Regions from separate parts of the Comamonas sp. 26 genome, predicted to be linked through region 1. Evidence: predicted binding sites of a transcription regulator. Region 1 holds the regulator's gene; the other holds the start of a gene.
The links. Region 1 encodes NrdR, which represses ribonucleotide reductase genes. Its sites were predicted from a motif close to CACNANATNTNGTG; they were not measured.
Positions count from the first base shown of each region.

Region 2: CLU84_RS02225 (ribonucleoside-diphosphate reductase subunit alpha) is a predicted target of NrdR. The motif match lies at 8,403-8,416, and genes of this name have one in related genera.

Region 1 is NZ_PEFL01000001.1:1,269,325-1,280,880, reverse strand. Features, by position in the region: gene CLU84_RS05835 (DUF349 domain-containing protein) at 1-1,251, opposite strand, end outside; gene CLU84_RS05830 (DUF748 domain-containing protein) at 1,467-5,348, opposite strand; gene CLU84_RS05825 (lytic transglycosylase domain-containing protein) at 6,229-7,089, shown strand; ZMP/ZTP riboswitch at 7,216-7,371, shown strand; gene glyA (serine hydroxymethyltransferase) at 7,406-8,653, shown strand; gene nrdR (transcriptional regulator NrdR) at 8,675-9,160, shown strand; gene CLU84_RS05810 (bifunctional UDP-sugar hydrolase/5'-nucleotidase) at 9,295-11,130, opposite strand; gene aroC (chorismate synthase) at 11,182-11,556, opposite strand, start outside.
Region 2 is NZ_PEFL01000001.1:473,375-484,930, reverse strand. Features, by position in the region: gene CLU84_RS02270 (C40 family peptidase) at 1-436, opposite strand, end outside; gene ffh (signal recognition particle protein) at 649-2,040, opposite strand; gene CLU84_RS02260 (PAS domain S-box protein) at 2,408-2,827, shown strand; gene CLU84_RS22300 (diguanylate cyclase) at 2,734-2,970, shown strand; gene CLU84_RS02250 (inner membrane protein YpjD) at 3,029-3,835, shown strand; gene CLU84_RS02245 (PP0621 family protein) at 3,832-4,083, shown strand; gene CLU84_RS02240 (PAS domain-containing sensor histidine kinase) at 4,088-5,890, shown strand; gene CLU84_RS02235 (sigma-54-dependent transcriptional regulator) at 5,905-7,386, shown strand; gene ampD (1,6-anhydro-N-acetylmuramyl-L-alanine amidase AmpD) at 7,379-8,017, shown strand; gene CLU84_RS02225 (ribonucleoside-diphosphate reductase subunit alpha) at 8,539-11,436, shown strand.

The DNA.
Region 1 (11,556 bases):
GTCAAACTTCTTCCACAGCGCATGGTTAGCCATGGCACCTTGGTCAGCCAGCTTCCATTGCTCACGCAGGTTACGCAGGGTTTCCTGAATCTTGCGGCCACCCAGCACCTGACCGTCTGGACGGTTGAGCATGGCTTCAGCCTTGGCCACCAGTTCTTCACGCAGCTTGTCTGCGTTCTGGCGCAGCCAGCCAGCAGCTTCACCGGCAGCGATCAGGGCTTCATGCACTTCGCTCACCAGAGCCTCGTCCACAAAGCGGCCATGGGCCTTAATGGCAGCGCGCATGGCTTGCACGGCTTCAGAGCCTGCCTTGCTGTTGCCAGCAGCCGTTTCAGCCTTCAGCGCTTGCAGCGCCTGGTTCAGGCCGACCTTGGCAGCTTCGACCTGCTCAGGCGCAGGCTTGCCACGACCACCAGCCGCAGGACGGGCTGCAGCGGGCTTGGCAGCTTCAGCAGCAGCCGCTTCAGGCGGCAGGCCACGGGCCACGCGGATTTCATCGGCCCAGACGGGCACGGAAGGCAAAGGTGCGGCTTCGTCAGCGGCAGAAGCCTCGGTTTGTGCCAGTGCAGACTGAAAAGCATCCCAAACCAGCGCCAGCTGTGCGGATGCTGCTTCCAATTGAGGGGGGAAACGGCTGTCCACGCTGGTCCAGCTGGCGTCGCCAGTCAGTTCCTTGGCCTGGTCTTGCCAGCGGGCCACATCGGCGCCCAGTGCCTCAAGCACGGACTTGGCGTCTTTCCAGGACTTGGTAGACAGCACTTCGATGCGCTGAGCCAGCAGCAAAGCCACTTCGCGCTGCACCTGCGTGCGGTGCTGCAGGTCTTCCACAGCCTTCACACGCTCGGCCAGCTGGGCCTTGAACTGCGACAGGGGCTCGCGCGACAGCGCGGCGCCAGCCTTGGCGGCATCACGCTGCCAGGCTGCGGCAGCTGCTGCATCAAATGGCGTTGCAGCCAGCAGAGCCTGAGCCTTTTCGGCCCATTCCACAGAAATTTTTTCCTGATTGGCGGTGCGACGGATTTCATCCAGACGCTCACGCACTGCGCGGGCGGCGCTCTTGTCGCCCTTGCTCAGTTCTTTGTGAACGTCCTGGAGTTGCTCAACCGTGGGTTGAGTGGCCAGCCAATCGCGGATGCGCGCAGCGCGATCACCCGAGGTTTCGGCGGAGAAAGCACCACCTGTCAATGCATCCAGCGGATGTTGCTCAGAATTCTTGGCAGAGGCCGGGTTCACTTCAGATGCATCAGACATGGTGCTGCTAGGAGAGATAGATGTCATGTAGGGGTCAGAAAATGCTTGGAGGCCCTCGCAGTCAACGCTGCAACAGACCCATGCCAACCCACATGAGGGCAGGCTTTCCAAGCTCAAGCCCAAGCATCTTCATGCTCGGGCAAAGCGGTATTTTCGCCTTTATTTAAAGGCAAGCCAAAAAATGCGAAATCACAAAGGATTTCGCATTGCTTTTTTCATTGTGCAGACAGACTCAGCTGAGCGCGCGGCGTCCAGTCCTTATCCTTCACATCGAGCTTGGGAGCGCCCAGAAACAGACGCTCCAGAGGCAGCTGTTGAGTGGAAAGATAGTCACGTACCGCCACCCCACGCGCCAGCGCCAGCTCGCGCATGGCGTCATCTGGCACAGTGATGCTAGCCACCAGCAAATCCCTCATCTGGTCAGCGGGCAGCTCTTTGGCCATTCCGACCATGTTGCGGGGCTTTTTGATGTCAGCGCGGCCGTAGATCGCTTTGAGCAACGCGGGACGCTCGGCATTGCTGATTTCAAGCACCTCGTCACCACTCTTGCCTTCACGAATCGCTGCACGGCGCTTCTGGGCCAGCAGCAGTCTATCGAGCTCAACCGATTTCCAGGCTTCCTTGTCCTCCGCCTCACGCGCCTCTCCCACCACCGTCATCTTGAGCGCCGGACGGTCATTAAGCGATTTGACGATTTTGGCCAGTTGATCCTTGGCCTTGGCATCAAGCAGCGCACTGCCCGGTGCAAAACTCACCCCGCCGGTCTCATCACCGCCCGAGAACGCGCCCGACAGCAATGCAAACGGCGCAGTCACGGCTTTCATGATGATGTTGCCCAGCACCTTGAAGACGATGGGCGCCAGACGGAACTGAGGATCGTTGAGCGAGCCGCTCAGCGGAACATCCAGATCAATCACGCCATTGCGGTCAGACAGCAAAGCCACGGCCAGCTTGACTGGCAGCGATGCGGGCGCGCCTTCGACCTTGTCGCCAAAGGTCAGCTGGCGTAGCACCAGTTTGTTGGATGCGGTGAGCTGCCCATCGGGCTGCACTTTGTAGTTCACATCCATATACAGCTTGCCGCGCTCAATGCCGTAGCCCGCGTACTTGATGGAGTAAGGCGACAGCGGCGACAGCTCCAGGTCATTCATCTGGGTACGGATATCCAGCGCCAGCGGTTTAGCCAGCGGGTTGATCTTGCCGCCAATATCCAGCGTCGCTGTGCCTTGCGCCTTGCCCTTGATCTCCAGATCGGCCATTTGCGGCTCAGCCTGGCCCACAGGCGCTTCAGACGAGAAGGCGCTCAGGCGGCCTTTCAGCTCGCTCAGATCAGCCGAGTAATTGGGCTGAATGAAATAGTCAGAGAACTGCACCTTGCCACCGGTCAGCACGATGGGGCCGACCTTGATGACAGGCGCAGGGCCACTGTCTGCAGGCTTGGCGGGTTCAGCCACAACCACAGCCTTATCCGCCTCAGGCTTTCCACCTGCAGCCACTTTCGCGTTGCTCTGCTCGTTCTGCTCCACTGATTGCTCGGACTTTTCGGTCTTCACAATGTCCTGCAAGTTGATACGACCGTTGCGCTGCACGATAACGCGGGCAAAAAAATCGCTCAGTGCCGTCTCGCGCACGCTCACGCGCAGCGGCTGAGCGGGTTGCATATTCAGGTCCAGACCGCGCAGGGCCAGTGTCTTCCAGGCCAGCAAATCGTCGCCCAGCCCCAGACCGGTCTTGGCCGCCATGGCCTTGGCGCGGTCAGCAGTGGAATCGTTGAGCACTGCCGTCAGCGCGCCCTTGGCCGTGGTGGGTTTAACTGCCTCTTCCTGCACGGGCGCAGCCAGTGTGGATCGCATGCGCAGGTCGTTCAGCTCTACATCGCCCTGCACAGCAACTTGCGGGCCCTTGGCATGGGCCAGATAGTTGACCTTGCCCCTAAAATTGCCGTCCGCACGAACTAGGTCCACATTGAGTTTGTGGCCGAAGTAAGGCTCGAACGCATGCAAAGGCACAGCCCGGGCCTGTAACTGCCCTTGTGCAGACACAGGCGTCAGGCCAAACTGGCCCTTAAACTGAAGGTTGCCCGCCTGTACGCGGCGATTGGCGGCCAGCTGTGCCGATACTTCCAGCGACGTAGGCGCGGCCTTGGTCGCCAGCGGCTCTAAAGCACCCAATCGCACACGCAGCGCGCTCACATCCAGCTGCACAGGCTGAGCAGCCTGCCCTTGCACAGGCGCGGCATCGCGGAGCTGCACCACACCGCCATCCACCGCTATCGCAGCCAGCTTGACGGACCAAGGCTTGCCCAGCTCCGCTTTATCAGCCTTGGTACCCGGCTTTGCCGCCTTGGCTCCAGAAGCTGGCAACCAACGCTCATACATCCAGTGGCCTTGCGCATCGCGCAGCGCGGCCAGCTGGGGTTTTTGCACGGCGATCGATTCCACCTGCACCTGCTGCGCAGCCAGATCGACTTGCACACCCGTCACCTTGATCTGCTCAACCGCGACGGGGGCTTGCTTGTCTTGCAACTGCAGCTTGTCTGCTGTCAGCTCTGCCACCCGCGCCACCACACCGCCCTCGCCCCAGGAGACTTCAGCATCGGTATTGAGCATGGCGCTCAGCTGCGGCTTGAAGTGCGCCTCAATATAGGGCTGCACCCACTGCAGCGGCAGTTGCTCCAGCTTCAGCTTCAGCTTGCCGTCTTTCACCGTGGCTTGGCCATCTACCGCCAGTCGGGCTGCGCCATCGGCATTGACTTGCTCGCCAGAATGCAGGCCAGTCGTTGCGGTCAAATTCAGCGGCTCGCTCATGGGCCAGGCAATGTTCTTGACCTGCACGGCCAGCGGTGCCAGGGTCAGGGCCGCAGGCTGAGCGCCAGTGGCAAGGTCTTGCCAATGCACGGTACCGCTATCAATATCGAACTGCTGCACGCTGACTGTCAAAGGTTTGGCAGGCTTTTCAGCTTTTTTTTCCGCCTTGCCAGGAGTCTCTGGCGTTGCTTGCGCCTCTGCCGCGGCAGGAGCCGCGGCTGTGTTCAAGCCCAGCCAGTTGATCACCCCTTGCGCATTACGGCTGGCGTGTACCTCAGGCTTGACCCAGCGCACAGCCTCCAGCGCAACCTGGTTTTGCAGCGGCTGCACGTTCTTGAGTTGAACTTCTAGCGCCTCAAAGCTCAGCAGCGGCGCATTCTGGCGATCCTGCAACTCCACGCCCGACAAGGTCAGCTTGCCGCTGACACTCACCACCGGCTGCTCTTTTTCTTCAAAGTGAATCTGCAAGTCCGTATCCAGCACACCCGAACGCGGCAGAACCGGCACGCTGGCGGGTACATAGCCCAGATAAGGCGTGAGGTCGATCTTGTCCCACTTCAGCGTCATTGCCGTCTGGCGACTATCGGTAAACGGCGTGCTCTCGCCCGAGGTATCGAACTGGCTGCCATTGAGGTCAAACGCCAGATGCGGCAAGACCTTGATCTCACGCTTGGACTTCAGATTGCTGATGAAAGGAATGCTCAGCTGCAAGCCCTTGAGTTCATGCTTGCGCTGCACAGACTCATCATTGAGCTCAACACGGCCATCGCGCAGCGCAATGTTGTAGAGCGCAAAGTTCACCGGCTTGGACGGCTCTTCGTCCTTGGACTCGGAGAGCTTGGCGATCACATCATCAATATCAAGCTTGCCCAGCGAATACTGAGTCAGGCGCACCACCGGCGCATCGACCTCGATGGCATCCAGCACAGGGGCCAGCCTGAACAGAGACTGCGCACTGGCATTGACAAAGATGCGCTTGATTTCCAGCTGGGGCTGGGCTGCAGATTCAAGGTCTTTTTGGCCTTCAGCGCTTTGTGAATCAGTACTTTCAGCTACTTTTTTAATCGCTTTATCAATCACCAGATCATGCAAGGTGATGGACAGTGACCATGGTGAAAACTCAATCTTGCCCACATGCACGCCGCGACCGAGCTTGTCTGAGGCCTGTTTTTCCAGCTGGCTCTTGGCCACTACGGGCACCACGGCCCACAAAAGCAGCCATAGCAGCAAGAGGACAAGAACAGACCCGAGCAGCCGGCGCAACCAGCGATTCGATGTGAGCAATGACATGGGTATTTTTTAATTCAAGCAAAGGCTGAAAGCCCCTCCGGCTTTCAGAAACAGGGCGCATCAAACGCCAGAGGACAACTGTACCTTGTGCGACCTGTGGCCTTGAAAAACAGCGCTCTATATATAAATAGAGAACAAGACGATTTCCAAGGAGAAGTTTGCGCCACAGGCCATGCCTTGCACTTCTTGAAATCACAGAAAAATGCAAACAATGCGCGGCATATGACGACAGGCAGCCGCCACCCAGAAACGACAAAGCCCGGAAGCGGTCAAAACCGTCTTTCCGGGCTTCACGGCCGGTACAAGACCGGGGCCGTATTTCGCGGTCAAGGAGGGTGTGGTCCCTGCCGCTGGAAGCAAAGATTGCTCCCTTTGGTGCCTCAAGCGAAGATAAAGAGCAAGTGCCACTAGCCTGTGGAATCAAAGGCCATGACGGAGTTTGCTTTCCCTTTCCTTTGGCAAGCACCTGCGATGTGCAGGCAGATTCACTATATCTGTGCTCGTGAAGGGTTACCCGCTTTTTTGCACTTTTTTTCGCCTTGATGACAGATGTCACGAAATCAGCATGAACCTCTCTTGCGCACACTGAGGTTTTCTGTGAATTTTTTACAAGCTGTATGCATATACAGTTTTTATATTCCTTTAAAGTCTAACAAGTCGCACTGTTAGTGTTGACTATGCATTAAGAGGACTTTTAGAATCCGCCAGCGCTCGAAATGAGCGTTTTTTGTTTCCGCTGCCTCACGACTGAGCAGACCGATCAGCGCCCCGCCGGGGCGCTTTTAATCGGCCCGCAGCAAACCTCATCGGCGTGCTGCCCTGGTCGCACCGTGTCACAGACCCGGTTCCACCTCGGGTGATAGCCAAGAAAGGACAAGCTATGCCAGCGTCAGGAAAATTAGTCGCCTCTGCGCGAACGTTGGGCCACAAAACGGCCAACGGTTTTCTTGCTCTTACCCACAACGGTTTCGCCCTCCTGGGCTTGGCCGTGGCCATTTCGGCCTTGATTTTCATCTCTCGCCCAGACCTGCGTCTGGCTGGCGAATCTCAGCTGCGTCAGTGGCTGGATGCCCGCCTACCCGTGGTTGCTGAAGCCAGCATCGAAGAAGCCCCCACTTCCGAGATCATTGTCGCCAGCGACCGCGCCACCGCAGTCAACCCCAAAAGCCTGCCCAAGGAGCAAGCTGCTGTCGCCTACTGGCTCAGCACTAAGTACCGCGTTGCACCCGAGCCCATTGCCGCTCTGGTCAGCGAAGCCTATGCACAGGGCAAAGCCAACAAGCTGGACCCCACACTGATTCTGGCCATCATGGCCATTGAATCGAGCTTCAACCCGTTTGCCCAAAGCCCTGTCGGTGCCCAAGGCCTGATGCAGGTGATGACCAAGATTCACACCGACAAGTACGAGAGCTTTGGCGGCCAGCATGCCGCGTTTGATCCCGTGACCAATCTGAAGGTTGGTGTCAAGGTTCTCAAGGAATGCATTGCCCGCGCCGGCTCCATCGAAGGTGGCTTGCGCTACTACGTAGGTGCCGCCAATCTGCCAAGCGATGGTGGCTATGCCGCCAAGGTGCTGGCCGAGCATCAGCGTATGCGCCTGGGTGCAGGCCTGCGTGCCGCCAATCCTTTGGTCGCCGCCAACACGGCGCCCCCAGTAGCCAAGTCTGCCGTGCCCAAGGTAGCAGAAGCCACCACGGTGTCTCACGCTCAGCAAGTCATTGTGGCTAATTCCAGCCTGTAAATTTTCAAACCATAAACTGTCGAATTTTTTCAAGCTGGCCTTTGCGCCAGCTTTTTTTATGCCCGAACACAAGCCTGCGGGAAAAGCGGGCATACGACTCCGAGATATGTCAGCTCAGCTACACTAGCAGGTGTACGCAACTGGCGATAGGCGCAGAGTTTTTCTGCCGCTGACGTGGAAACCAGCAGACTGCAAGGTCTGTGAACCACCGGGGAGCGTACCGCCCAAGGTCGCAGCGATTGCAACCCGCAAGCGTTTCAGCCGTTCGCCTGGGCAGCCCTTGTCCTCAAGGGAATTTCAAGTTCACAGGACTGCCATGTTTCAACGCACCGATACCGTCGCTAAAGTCGACCCCGAACTGTTTGCCGCCATCCAGGCTGAAGACCATCGCCAGCAAGAGCATATCGAGCTGATCGCCAGCGAGAACTACTGCTCGCCCGCCGTGATGGAAGCCCAGGGCTCCCAACTGACCAACAAGTACGCCGAAGGCTATCCCGGCAAGCGTTACTACGGTGGTTGCGAGCACGTGGACGTGGTTGAACAACTGGCCATCGACCGCATCAAGCAAATCTTTGGCGCTGAAGCCGCCAACGTGCAACCCAATTCCGGCTCGCAAGCCAACCAAGCTGTGCTGATGGCATTTGCCAAGCCCGGCGACACCATTCTGGGCATGAGCCTGGCCGAAGGCGGTCACCTGACCCACGGCATGGCACTGAACATGTCCGGCAAGTGGTTCAATGCCGTTTCTTACGGTCTGGACGCCAACGAAGCTATCGACTACGACAAGATGGAAGCGCTGGCACGTGAGCACAAGCCCCGCATCATCGTCGCCGGAGCCTCTGCCTACGCGCTGCACATTGACTTTGAGCGCTTCGCCAAGATCGCCAAGGAAGTCGGTGCCATTTTCTGGGTGGACATGGCTCACTACGCTGGCCTGATCGCTGCTGGCGTGTACCCCAACCCCGTGCCCCACGCTGACGTAGTCACCACCACCACCCACAAGAGCCTGCGCGGCCCCCGTGGCGGCGTGATCCTGATGAAGGCCGAGCACGAGAAGGCACTGAACAGCGCCATCTTCCCTGGCCTGCAAGGCGGCCCGCTGATGCACGTGATCGCCGGCAAGGCCGTCGCGTTCAAGGAAGCCCTGACTCCCGAGTTCAAGGCTTACCAGGAACAAGTTGTGAAGAACGCCAAGGTAATGGCCGACACGCTGACCGCACGCGGCCTGCGCATCGTCTCCGGTCGCACCGAAAGCCACGTGATGCTGGTGGACCTGCGCGCCAAGGGCATTACCGGCAAGGCTGCTGAAGCGGCTCTGGGTCTGGCTCACATCACTGTGAACAAGAACGCCATCCCCAATGACCCCGAAAAGCCATTCGTGACCAGCGGCATCCGTATCGGCACTCCCGCCATGACCACCCGTGGTTTCGGCGAAGAAGAAACCCGCATCACCGCCAACCTGGTGGCCGACGTGCTGGAGAACCCCACAGACGAAGCCACTCTGGCTGCCGTGCGTGAAAAGGTTGCCGCACTGACCGCCAAGCTGCCCGTCTACAGCAAGTAAATTCTGCTGCGCTGACACACCATGAAGTGCCCCTTCTGCAGCAACCCGGACACGCAAGTTGTCGAAACGCGCGAGTCCGAGGATGGGGGCTTCATTCGCCGCCGCCGCCGCTGCGGTGGCTGCGACAAGCGTTTCACAACGTATGAACGGCCCGAGGTCAGCTTTCCGACCGTAGTCAAGAAAGATGGCCGCCGCATCGAGTACGAGCGCGCCAAGCTGCAAGGCTCTTTCAAGATCGCGCTACGCAAGCGCCCGGTGAGCACCGCGCTCATCGATGCCGCCATAGAGCGCATCGAAGACAAGCTACTCAATCTGGGTCAGCGCGAGATCGATTCCAGCCGCCTTGGCGAGCTGGTTATGGATGAGCTCAAGGGCCTGGACAAAGTGGGCTATATCCGCTTTGCCAGCGTCTATCGCAGCTTTGAGGATGTGGACGACTTCACCAACATCATGGATGAAGTCCGCAGCCCCAAGGTCAAAGCGCCCAAGAAGCCAGCTGCCAGCTGATACATCGATCAGACACAACAAAGCCACCCTCGGGTGGCTTTGTTTTTGGGCGATTCAAACTGATAACGCTATTAATTCAAGAGCATTAAGCGATTGTCAATAAATGTTTTCAAGACACTTTTCATTCATTTTTATTAATAGACGCGCGCAATACGCTCATGTAACGGTAGCGCCATGGGTGCTACCCAGCTCTGCGCGCGCACATGCTCAACCAGCGCATCCACATCCAGCATGCCGCCCACGACATCAGTGCCTTGCATAAAAATGCTGAAGTTGTCGCCGCCCGTGCCCAGATAGCTTTGCAGGCCCACGCGATAGGTTTGAGCCATGTCCAGCGGGCGGCCGTTGAGGCGAATCTCGCTCACCCGCTGCCCTGCGGTCTGGCTGCGGTCAAAGCGGTAGCCAAAGCCTTGCGACACCTGCAGGATGCGCGGCGCATCCACGGTGTTGGTGCCGCTGTTGAACTGCTGCTCCAGCACCTGGCGAATCTGCTCGCCCGTCAGGCTCATCACCATCAGCGTATTGCCAAAAGGCTGCACGCTGAAAAGTTGGCCGTAAGTGACCTGCCCGCTCGCATCCGGCAACAGATCGGCGCGCACGCCGCCAGAATTCATAAAGGCCACCTGCGCCCCGCCCGCCGCCGCATCTTGCGTGGCGGCCAGAATGCTGTCAGCCACCATGCGGCCCACCACGCTTTCGCCATTGCTGTGCGGCATGCGCAAGGCTGCAGCTGCCAGCCGCCCCACGGGCATCGCTGCCAGGGGCTGCGCAGCGGCCTTGTAGCGGGCCACCAGCTGCGCCACGCCCGGATCCGCAGCAAAGACCGGGAAGTCGGGCTGCAGCGCCACCACGCCTGCGCTGCCGGTATAGGCCTCGCCTTGCACGATATTCTGGCGTGCCGACTTTTGACTCACGCGGCGCGTGCGCGCATCGACGGTGAGCTTTACCTCGGTCAGCAGCGTGCCGTACAGGCCACCGCTGGTCAGTAAAAACGGTTTATTCGGGTTGACCTTGGCGTAGTCACACAGATAAGCCCGATGCGTATGGCCGGAGATGACCACATCCACCTCGGCAGAGAGCTGCTCCAGAATCGGCACGATATCGCCAGACAGTCCTTGGCAACTATTGTCCTGCAGGCTACTTGTGGTGCTACCGCCTTCATGCACCAGCACCACGATCACATCAGCCCCTTGTGCGCGCAGCTGCGGAATCAGCGCATTGGCCGTCAGCGCCTCTGCCGTAAAGCGCAGCCCTTTCACGCCGCTGGGGCGCACCATGTGCGGCGTGTTCTGGAGCGTCATGCCGATAAAGCCCACGCCGATGCGCAAGCCGTCTTGCTCAAAAAATTTCACGCCTGTGGAGGGGAACAGCGGTTTTCCATCATCGCGGATGGTGTTGGCCGCCAGATACTGAAACGCCGCGCCCTTAAAGGGTTTGCTGAGCTGGCAAGGCTCTTTGCTGGTGAACTTCTCGCAGCCACCGTTTTGCATGCGCAGCAGCTCGTCAGCGCCTTGGTCGTATTCGTGGTTGCCGGTGGCGGCAAAGTCCACCTTCATCAGGTTCAGCGCCTCAATCGTAGGCTCATCCAGAAACAGCGATGACACGATGGGCGATGCCCCAATCATGTCCCCCGCCGTCACCACCGCCACATGGCGACTGGCAGCACGCCGCTCGGCAACCGCCTGCGCCAGATAGGCCGCGCCCCCTGCGGGCACCGCTACGCTCCGTCCTTGCGCGTTTTTCGCCACTACGGCCTGCCTGGGCGGCTCCAGATTGCCGTGAAAGTCATTGAAGCCCAGCAAGGTGATATCCATGCTGGCGGGCTTGATCGCGCCACCGCCACAGGCCGACAGACCTATCGACAACAATGCCGCAGCAGCACCTGCTACAATGCTTCGAAATGCACAACGCCAGCCCGGCGACAAAGCGCGGGGCTGGCGTTGCTTGGATTTTTTGTTTGCTACAACCATCACGACGCTCCTGAGCCTCTGGTTGTAGCGCACAAAACGGTTTTTTTGATGTCAGGCGGCTGAAGCAGGAATGGGCGCCAAGCCCGAATCGACATCTGCGTTCTGCGCACGGTGGCGCAGCGCGTGGTCCATCACCACCAGGGCCAGCAACGCTTCGGCAATGGGTGCCGCGCGAATGCCCACGCACGGGTCGTGGCGGCCCTTGGTAATCACTTCGGCGGTATTGCCATGCACATCAATCGATTCACGCGGCGTGATGATGGAGCTGGTGGGCTTGATGCCAATGCGCACTTCCAGGTCTTGCCCGGTGCTGATACCGCCCACGATGCCGCCAGCGTTGTTGCTGCGAAAGCCCTCAGGGCTCAGCGAATCACCGTGCGTGGTGCCGCGCTGGGCCACACTGTCAAAGCCTGCGCCAATTTCTAC
Region 2 (11,556 bases), 800 kb from region 1:
AGTCGCCGCGCATCAGATCACGCCCACCCACCACATTGCTGGCCTTAGCCCACTGCGATGTGGTGCGCGGCAGCCGCGTCTCGGTAATACCGCCCACGGCCCATTGAATCAAACCGCTGCAGTCAAAACCACCTTCGGGCGAGTTGCCGCCATAGGTATAGGGTGTATTGACCACCAGCATGGTGCGCGCCAGCAGTGACTCGCGCAGATCATCGGAAAGATTGAGCGCCTGGGGTGAGCGCGGGCCACCGGCTTGTGCGGCGGGCTTGGCCTTCTCCTTGGGCGCTGACGAGCAACCGGCCAGCACCGCAGCCAACGAGCCGAACAGCGCCAGCGTACAGGCGCGGCGGCCAGAGTTGAGTGCATTGCGTTCAACGTTCAGCGCTTCGCTGAGAGCGGTCTCGCCCTGCATGGGAGTCCAGACTTGTAGCTTCATGGATGGGCATGTTCGCAGAAAGCGCAGCCCAGCTCCAGCTTGAGGTCTGCGGCTTTATAAAAATGTGAGCTGATAGCGCAGATTCGGCTCACATTTACCAATAAAAACATATAAAGCCCAATTCAATAAAGCACCAGCAGCTCATTTTTTTATGAGCAAGCCATGAAAAAAGCGCCCCGTATGGAGCGCTTCTTGCAAGTGGGTAGAGCCGATCAGAAGGGCAGTTTGGGCATGCCGCCACCGCCCATCATGCCCTTCATGGCCTTCATGCCGCCCATCTTCTTCATCATCTTCATCAGGCCGCCGCCCTTGAACTTCTTCATCATGGTCTGCATTTGCTCAAACTCCTTGAGCAAACGGTTCACTTCCTGAACCTGCACGCCAGCGCCGTCAGCGATGCGTTTTTTGCGCGTGGCCTTGATGAGGGCGGGGTGCTTGCGTTCCTTGAACGTCATGGAGCAGATGATGCCTTCCTTGCGCTTGATTTCGCGCTCGGCCTTGTCCATGTCAACAGCACCGGCCTTGCCAGCCAGCTCGGCAGGCAACTTGTCCATCAACTGGGACAGACCACCCATGGACTTCATCTGCTGCAGCTGGGCCAGAAAGTCGTTCAGATCGAAGCCGTCGCCGCTTTTCAGCTTCTCGGCCATCTTCTGCGCGGCTTCCATGTCCACGCCCTTGGTGACCTGCTCGACCAGGGCCACGATGTCGCCCATGCCCAGCACACGCTGTGCGTGGCGGTCGGCATCGAAGACTTCCAGGCCATCGAGCTTTTCAGAGACACCGGCAAACTTGATGGGCGCGCCCGTGATCTGGCGCACGGACAGAGCCGCACCACCGCGCGAGTCGCCATCGAGCTTGGTCAGCACGATACCGGTCAGCGGAAGCGCTTCCTTGAAGGCCTTGGCGGTATTGATCGCATCCTGGCCCTGCATGGCATCGACCACGAACAAGGTTTCAACGGGCTTCAGGATGGAGTGCAAGTCCTTGATTTCAGCCATCAACAGTTCGTCAATGGCCAAGCGACCGGCCGTATCCACCAGCAGCACATCAAAGTAATGCTTTTTGGCGTAGTCCAGCGCAGCGATGGCGATGTCGCGGGGCTTTTGATCGGGCGTGGACGGGAACCACTCGGCACCAGCCTGTGCCGTCACGGTCTTGAGCTGCTCGATAGCAGCAGGGCGGTACACGTCACCCGAGACAGTCAGCACTTTCTTCTTGCGCTTTTCGATCAGGTGCTTGGCCAGCTTGGCGGTAGTGGTCGTCTTACCCGCGCCTTGCAGGCCGGCCATCAGGATGATTGCGGGCGGCTGGGCATTGAGGTTGATGTCCGCAACCCCCTCACCCATGGTGGCCGCCAGCTCTTTGTTGACGATAGAGACCAGCACCTGGCCGGGCTGCAGCGAGCTGATGACTTCCTGACCCAGCGCCTTTTCCTTGACGCGGGCAATGAAGTCGCGCACCACGGGCAGGGCCACGTCGGCCTCAAGCAGGGCCATGCGCACTTCGCGCAGCATGTCCTGCACGTTGGATTCGGTAATGCGGGCCTGGCCACGCATCTCCTTGACGAGGCGCGAGAGTTTATCGGTCAGTGCGGAGGCCATAGACAAAAAGCATTCGAAAGTTGTGGACAGACAAGAAACAGAGCGCGAGCCAGCATGCGCCAGTCGCCACACAGCCTGCTGACATTGCCGGGCCGTCCATCACCGAGACAAGGCAAAGCTGTGCGATTAAGGCATTTTACCCGCACCCCCTTCTATGGAGGGTGTTGGTGCCTGTTTACGCCTGCCCTGGCCCGGCTCTGTCACCCTTTTGTCTATGGCGACTCAGCAAAACTGCCCATCAAAGCACTGTTTCGCAGGGTTCTGGCGAGCTTGTGATTAAGTGCTGCGCAGGTAACGATCAACATCGTCACCCCGCTTCGAGGGGCTGCCACTAGTCCACTGGCACTCCCAAAATCCAAGGCGCTTCATGCCTGACCAGCTGCTGTACCGTCACTTTCTCGATCACTTCGCTGACGCCTTCTTTCTGAATGACGACTGTGGCCAATTGCTGGATGTCAATATGCAAGCCTGTGAAAGTCTGGGCTTCAACCGTGACGAGTTGCTGCTGAAGGTCCAGAACTTCTCAAAAAACTATGACGAGCAGGCGCTGATCGCTCTATGGAAATTGGTGAACCCGGGCGTCAATACCGTTGTGAAAAACCACCACACCCGTAAAAACGGCACGATTTACCCTGTCGAGGTCAAGATTGCATGGGCGTTGTTGCTCGCTTTGGTGGCGAAGAATTTGCGCTCATCCTGCACGGCCATACCGAGCCACAGACGCTTGTCGAACAGTTCCGCGAACGCGTGGTCCAGCTGGACATCGCCCGAACGGCAACGCACCTGACGGTCAGTTGCGGAGTGCTGACCATCGCACAGCCCACGCCGGAAACCTTTGAAGAATGGCTGCAAAAAGTCGATGAACTGCTTTACAAAGCCAAGACACAAGGCCGCAACCAGGTGCAGTCCGCGCTTTATGCGAAAAATTGACACGCCCGCACTCTCCTGCAAAAGATGAGTGCCAGCCAGCCGCACTATCATTGAACACATGCTTTCCCCACCGCTCACCGCAGCCAGCCCCATGGCCTGGATTTTGGCCATTGCGGCAGCCATTGCCTACGCCCTCCCCGCTCTTGCCACGCAACACCTGCAAGAAACAGGCGCGCGCCGCTGCCTGCGTCTGGCCTGGGCCTTGCACGCCCTGTTTTTGGGCTGGGGCCTGCTGGGCGAGTTTCCGCGCTTTGGCTTCGCCCCCGCACTCTCCATCACCGCTTGGCTGGTGCTGACCGTCTACGTGGTCGAGCAGCAGCTCTACCCCCAGCTCAGCTCGCGCTGGCCGCTGTCCATCATGGGCAGCTTGGCGGTCTTGCTGGCCGCGGTGTTTCCGGGCTCTGCTCTGCATGTCGATGCCTCGCCTTGGCTGCCGCTGCATCTGGCCCTTGGCATTGCTTCGTACGGACTGTTTGCCGCAGCCGTCGTCCACGCTGCGCTGATGAGCCATGCCGAGCGGCAGATGCGCCAAGGCGCTGACCACGATGGCGGCCTGCCCCTGCTCACACTGGAGCGCCTGACGTTCCGCTTTGTGGGCGCAGGCTTTATCTTGCTGACCGCCACGCTGGCTGCTGGCTGGTTTTTTGGTGAGCAGCTTTATGGCAAGAGCTGGGTGTGGAATCACAAGTCCGTGTTCTCCCTGCTCTCCTGGATCGCTTTTGCAGTGCTGCTGTTTGGCCGCAATCGCTTTGGCTGGCGCGGGCAAAGCGCCGTGCGCGTGCTGTATATCGGCGCCATCTTTCTGCTGCTGGCCTATGTGGGCTCGCGCTTTGTCGCTGAAGTTCTGCTGGAGCGCGTTGCATGAAGTACCTGCTCGTTTTGCTGGTCATCGTGGTGGCCATCGGCATCTGGCGCAATAAGCGCCGGGCCGAATTAACTGAGCGTAAAGCTGCTGGCCCCAGGCCCGCGCCAGCGCTCAAGCAACCGCAAAACATGGTGGCCTGCGCCCACTGCGGTCTTCACCTCCCTCAGGCAGATGCTGTGACCGACGGCGCAAGCCAGTACTACTGCAGCGCAGAGCACCGCAGCCTGGCGCAGCAATCGCGACCCTGAACCCATGGTGAATTCCGCTTCGCCCTGGCAGCACACCGTCATTCCGCTGGATACCGCCATTAGCCGCCGGGCCGATGCCAGCCTCAACGCCCCGTTTGTGCGTCTGTGGCAGGCATTTTTAAGCGGCCGCGTTTTTCTGGCACTCGCTTTAATCTTGCTGCAGGCTCTGAATCTGCAATTGCAAAGCATCAGCTCGCCGCTGGTCTGGCTGATCTGCATTGTCTATCTGATTCTGACCACGGTGCTGCGACTGTTGGCAGGCAAGCATTTGCCCGCACCGCGTGCCGCCCTGCAATGGCTGCCGGTGATCGGCGTAGACATTGCCGTGATTTTTCTGCTGCAGATTTCCCAGGTGGGCTCGCTCAACTACTCCGCCCTGCTGGCGATTCCCATCCTGATTTCTGCAGCCCTGGGCGGCCTGATGCTCGCGTTTGGGACCACGGCCTGTATTACGCTGCTGACGCTGACCCACACTTTCTGGCTCTACCGCGGCGGGCTCAGCGATGCCGCTCAGGCCTACTATCAGACCGCATTTTCTTCGGCGGGCTATTTCTGCGTAGCCTATCTCACGCATGAGCTGGCCAAACGCGTCAGGCGCGAGCGCTCTCAGGCACTTTTCAACCGCCTGCGCACGCAGACACAGGAGCAGGTCAACAGCCTGGTCATCAACCATTTCTCGGACGGTGTTCTGGTGGTTGACTCCAGCCTGCAAGTGCTGCAGGCCAACCCCGCCGCTCTGCAATTGCTGAATCTGCCCCCCGAACACACCCAGCCTTTCTCCCTGCAAGCACATAGCGGGTGGGAGCCTTTGGCGGATGCCGCGCAGGCCAGCTTTGCCCACGCCCGCCCTTTGTCGGCCACGATTCATCTGCAGGCCACCGAGCATCGCGGCCCCACGGGAATCAATGTGCGCACCCGCATCACCGAAGTTGCCGCGCCCTATCTGGATGAAGAGCCTCAGAATGAGCCAGGCCACTCACTCTGCGTCATGTTCCTGCACGACCTGCGCGAGATCGAAGCACAGCTGCGCACCGAAAAACTAGCATCCATGGGCCGTATGTCTGCTGCCGTGGCCCATGAGATACGCAACCCGCTGGCTGCGATTACGCAGGCCAATGCATTGTTGGCCGAAGACCTCGTCAGCCAGCCAGGCCCCCAGCAGCTTTGCCGCATCGTGGGCCAGAACGCAGACCGCCTGGCCCGCATTGCCGAAGAAATTCTCAATCTGGCACGGGTGCAGCAGGGTGTAGAAACCCATCAGGGCCAATCTCTGCCGCTCGATATGCTGCTCGCCCAGATCAGCCACGAATGGCGCGGGCAGTCCACGCCCTCTCGCCAGATTTTGCTGCAACTCAATGCAAGCACACGGAATATCGTGTTTGATGAGGAGCATCTGCGCCGCGTGCTGATCAATCTGCTGGACAATGCCCAGCGCCACCGCAGTCAGGCGGGCAATGAGGCCGGCCTACAGTTGGTCAGCGGCCATGGTCCGCTCAATACCCAGATGCCCGGCCTGCCTGAGGACGATATCTGCTGGTTCATGGTCTGGAGCAACGGCGCACCACTGGAAGCCAGCGTAGAGCGCCACCTGTTCGAGCCGTTTTTCTCCTCGCAAAGCCGCTCCAGCGGTCTGGGCCTGTATATCTGCCGCGAGCTATGTCAGCGCTACGATGCCACCATTAGCTACCTGCGCCTTGCCCGCAGCACGCCAGAAGGTAATGTCGATGGCAATGCATTTATCGTGACCCTGCGCAGCGGCCCGTCAACCCTCGCAAGCCGCACTCTTTTTGACTCGATCATGGTGTAAGCCTAGTGACCTTTTTGCCTACCGCATCCACAAGCGCCACCATTTTGGTGGTCGATGATGAGCCCGATCTGCGCACACTTTATGAGCTGACCTTGCTCAGGGAGGGCTATCGCGTAGAGACAGCTGGTTCGGTGCAAGAAGGCTCAGCACAGCTGCAAAGCCAGCACTTTGATGTAGTGATCACCGACATGCGACTGCCCGACGGCGTTGGCATGGAGTTGCTGCTGCTGCTGCGCGAGCAGTCGCGCACCGAGCGCTGTATCGTCATGACTGCCTACGGCTCTGCCGAAAATGCAGTCGAAGCCTTGCGCGCAGGCGCGTTTGACTATCTGACCAAACCTGTGGACCTACGCCAGTTCCGCCAGGTCGTTGCCTCTGCCGTTCAAGGCATTGGTGGCGTGCCCGCCCCCGCCTCCCCCCAAACGGCTGCAACAGCAGCCAGCGGCAACCAGGATCTCAACGCCAGCGCCCTACAGGCACTGGTGGGTAATTCTCAGGCCATGCAACTGGTCAAACAGCGCATTGCCAAGGTCGCCAAGGGAATGGCCCCGGTGCTGATTCATGGCGAGTCCGGCACGGGTAAAGAGCTGGTGGCCCGCGCCCTGCACGCCTGCAGCCAGCGTGCCAATGGCCCCATGGTGGCCGTGAACTGCGGTGCCATTCCTGAAAACCTGCTGGAGGCCGAATTCTTCGGTGCCCGCAAAGGCTCATACACCGGTGCGGCACAGGACAGGCCCGGCTACTTTCAGGCCGCACAGGGCGGCACGCTGTTTCTCGATGAAATTGGCGATCTGCCGCTGGCCATGCAGGCCAAGCTGCTGCGTGCCATTCAGGAGCGCAAGATTCGACCATTGGGCAGCACGCAGGAAGAGTCTGTCGATGTCCGCATCGTCAGTGCCACCCACCGTGATCTGGGCACCGGAGTTCAGACCGGAAACTTCCGTCAGGACTTGTACTACCGCCTCAATGTCATTGAAATCGAGCTGCCCGCCCTGCGTGAGCGCCGCGAAGACTTGAGCCTGCTGTGTCAGGCTCTGCTCAAAAAACTGGCCAAAGAATCGGGTCTGGCCACGCCAGCACTGGATGAAACAAGCCTCGCCCAGATCGCCTTGCTCCCCCTGCCCGGCAATGTGCGCGAACTGGAAAATGTGCTGCACCGCGCGATTGCGCTGGGCGATGATGGGCCGCTGCGCATTCCGCCAAACGGCCTGCAGTCCGGCAATGAAAGCGCAGCAAGCCGGGCATTGACCGCCGCGCCGCCCCCCCTGCAAGAAGCCCCCGCAGAAAGCCCAGCCGGCCTGCCCGAAAACCTGCAAGGCTGGCTGGACGAGCAAGAGCGCAGCATTCTGGTCAGAGCGCTGCAGGACAACGGTTTCAACCGCACCGCGACTGCTGCAAGACTCGGCATCAGCCTGCGCCAGATTCGTTACCGGATTGACCGTCTAGGCATAGACCTGCCCGCCGAGGGCGGCAAGCACCAAACTGACAATGCCTGATTCTGTGCCGCACGACGCCCCCCAATTACCAGAAAAGTCGCCAGACAAGTCTTTGGACTGGTCTTCCGGCTGGTACCAGCCTGCCCAGCAGCTCGCCTCTCCCAACTTTGGCCCCCGCCCTGATGGCGCACTGATCGACCTTGTTGTTCTTCACTCCATCAGCCTGCCGCCGGGCCAGTACGGTACAGGGGCCGTTCAGCAGCTTTTCAGCAATCAGCTGGACTGGGATGCCCACCCTTACTACCAAGGCATTCGCGGGCTGGAAGTATCAGCTCACTTCTTTATTACCCGCCAGGGCGAGATCTGGCAATTTGTCAGTTGCGATGACCGTGCATGGCACGCCGGCATCAGCCAGTGGCGGGGCCGTGACCGCTGCAACGACGACTCCATTGGCATTGAACTCGAAGGCCTTGAAGGCCTGAGCTTTGAAGCCCCTCAATATCAAGCCTTGCAGCAGCTTTGCCAGGCCATTGCCGCGCAATACGCCATTCGCTATATCGCCGGCCACGAACACATTGCACCGGGACGCAAGCAAGACCCCGGCACCGGCTTTGACTGGGCGCAACTTCAGCAGCAACTGAGCGCTGACAACGACACACAGGTCTGGGAATTTCCTTCACGCCCCGCCTGAAGCTCAAGGCCGCACATATATCAGGAGCATGTAGCGCCTGTTGTTCCGCGGTTTCAGATCGATATGCGACTGAAGACCACGACTGAATTGCGCAACCCGCTCATCTTTTAAGAGTAACCACTTCGACTTCTGAGCTCACATTCAAGCCCCCACTGTCAATGGTGCGCACGCAACATCTGTCGCCTGTAGCAAACACCTAAATTTTTTACAAATTTACGGCACTGAATCTGCTGCACCGCAACCACGCCACAGCCCTTGATTCATGCGGTATGAGGGCTTTTTTCAAGCTGTCAAGCGACTGCTCAAATGTCCATTTCAGTAGTTTCATCAGGTCAGCAAGATTGAAGAGCGATACACTACCGGTAGTGTTTGAGAGCGCCTTAGACCCCACATCTAGTGTTTACAAGTTGTGCACACCCTGTGCAAACCATGTGTAGACCTTGGCGCCAAATCTTGTTTTTGACGGCCTGCCCAGAGTGCAGGCCTTTGTCTGCTATCCACAAACTGATTCCGAGGAACTTATGCAAGAAGCGTTGAACTCACTGCCTTCTGCCGCGCCTGTCAGCGCAGCTGATTCTTCCTCCCAAAATGACAACTACCAGATCATTCGCCGCAGCGGTGATGTGGTGGCGTTCGCCCCACAGAAGATTGCCATCGCCCTGACCAAGGCCTTTCTGGCCGTGCGCGGCGCACAAGGCGCTGCGTCTGCCAGCGTTCGCGATACCGTCAACGAACTGACCGAAGGCGTGGTGCGCGCTCTGTTGCGCTCGCGCCCTGAAGGCGGCACCTTCCACATTGAAGATGTGCAGGACCAGGTTGAGCTGGGCCTGATGCGCGGTGGTCACCAGGATGTGGCCCGCGCCTATGTGCTGTACCGCGAGCGCCGCAACCAAGAGCGCGCCGAGCAGAAGAAGGCCGCCGAAGTGGCCGCTGCTGCAGTCTCGGCCAAGCCCGTGCTGCATGTGACCGAAAACGGCCAGCGCGTGCCTCTGAACCAGGAACTGCTGGAAGCCCTGATCCAGTCGTCTTGCCGCAACCTGAATGCTGACATTCAGGCTGCGCCCATCATGGCTGAGACCCTCCGCAACCTCTACGACGGCGTGCCGCTGGCCGAGGTCTACAAGGCATCCATTCTGGCTGCCCGCACGCTGATCGAAAAAGATCCCGACTACACCTACGTCACCGCCCGCCTGTTGCTGCACACCATCGTGCGCGAAGTCATGCTGCGCGATGTGCAGCCTGCCGACATGCAGACCGCCTACGCCGAGTACTTCCCTGGCTTCATCCAGAAGGGCGTGGACAACGAACTGCTCAACCCCGAGCTGCTGAACTACGACCTGCCCCGCCTGGCCAAGGCCCTGAAGGCCGAGCGCGACGAACAGTTCGACTACCTGGGTCTGCAGACGCTGTACGACCGCTACTTCCTGCACGTCAAGAAGACCCGCATCGAGCTGCCCCAGTCCTTCTTCATGCGCGTGGCCATGGGCCTGGCGCTGCAGGAAGATGACCGTAACGCGCGCGCCATCGAGTTCTACGAGCTGCTGTCGTCGTTCGACTTCATGTCGTCCACCCCCACGCTGTTCAACAGCGGCACACTGCGCTCGCAGCTGTCGTCCTGCTACCTGACCACCGTGCCCGACGATCTGGACGGTATCTACGAATCCATCAAGGAAAACGCCCTGCTGTCCAAATTTGCGGGCGGTCTGGGCAATGACTGGACACGCGTGCGTGCTCTGGGTTCGCGCATCAAGGGCACGAACGGCGAGTCGCAAGGCGTTGTGCCTTTCCTCAAGGTCGTCAACGACACGGCCGTGGCCGTGAACCAGGGCGGCAAGCGCAAGGGCGCTGTCTGTACCTATCTGGAAACATGGCACCTGGATATTGAAGAGTTCCTGGAGCTGCGCAAGAACACCGGCGATGACCGCCGCCGCACTCACGACATGAACACGGCCAACTGGATTCCAGACCTGTTCATGAAGCGCGTGATGGAAAAGGGCAACTGGACTCTGTTCTCGCCCTGTGACGTACCCGACCTGCACGACCTGTTTGGCGCCGAGTTCGAGAAGGCCTACCTGGCCTACGAAGCCAAGGCTGCTGCCGGTGAACTCAAGCTGCACAAGACACTGCCCGCCACCGACCTGTGGCGCAAGATGCTCTCGATGCTTTTCGAGACCGGCCACCCCTGGATCACCTTCAAGGATCCTTGCAACATCCGTTCGCCCCAGCAACACGTGGGCGTGGTGCACTCGTCCAACCTGTGCACCGAGATCACACTGAACACCAGTGACACCGAAACGGCTGTCTGCAACCTGGGTTCCGTGAACCTGGTTCAGCACATCAAGGACGGCAAGATCGACCACGACAAGCTGCGCAAGACGGTGACCACCGCCATGCGCATGCTGGACAACGTCATCGACATCAACTACTACGCCGTGGCCAAGGCCAAAGAATCCAATCTGCGCCACCGCCCTGTGGGCATGGGCCTGATGGGCTTCCAGGATGCGCTGTATGAAATGCGCACCGCCTACGCCAGCCAGGGCGCAGTCGAATTCGCTGACCAGGCCATGGAAGCGATCTGCTACTACGCCTACTGGGCCTCGACCGAGCTGTCCAAGGAACGCGGCACTTACTCCACCTTCAAGGGCTCGCTGTGGGATCAGGGCATCCTGCCCCCAGACACCCTGAAGCTGCTGGAAAAGGCCCGCGGCGGCTATGTGGAAGTGGACCGCTCCGCTCAGATGGACTGGGATGCTCTGCGCGCAAAAATAGCCAAGGACGGCATGCGCAACAGCAACTGCGTGGCCATTGCGCCTACGGCCACCATCTCCAACATCGTGGGTGTGGATGCATCGATCGAACCTTCGTTCGGCAACCTGTCCGTGAAGTCCAACCTGTCGGGCGAGTTCACCGTCATCAACCAGTACCTGGTGCGTGACCTGAAGCGTCTGGGCCTGTGGGATGACGTGATGGTCATGGACCTGAAGCACTTCGACGGCTCGCTGCGTGCCATCGACCGTGTGCCAGAAGAGATCAAGAGCCTCTACGCCACCGCGTTTGAAGTCTCGCCCGAATGGCTGGTGGAAGCAGCCTCGCGTCGCCAGAAGTGGATCGATCAGGCCCAGAGCCTGAACATCTACATGGCTGGTGCATCGGGCAAGAAGCTGCACGACACCTATATGCTGGCATGGGTTCGTGGCCTCAAGACCACCTACTACCTGCGCACCACCAGCGCGACCCAGATTGAAAAGTCGACGGTCCAAAGCCGCACGCTGAATGCGGTGTCCTCCGCTGCTCCTGCGGCTGCCAAGCCTGCGATGAGCGCGCTGGAAGCTGCCGCTGCTGCTGCACGTGCACAGGCTCCTGCAACGGATGTGAAGTTCTGCGCGATTGACGACCCAGGCTGCGAGGCCTGCCAGTAATTAACGACACCCCCTGAGGCGCTTTGCGCCTTCCCCCTCTCACTACGCGCTGCGCGCTACGGGAGGGGGACGACACCTTCGCCGCAAGGCGGCTCTTGCTCGGTGTCTCTGGGGTGGATA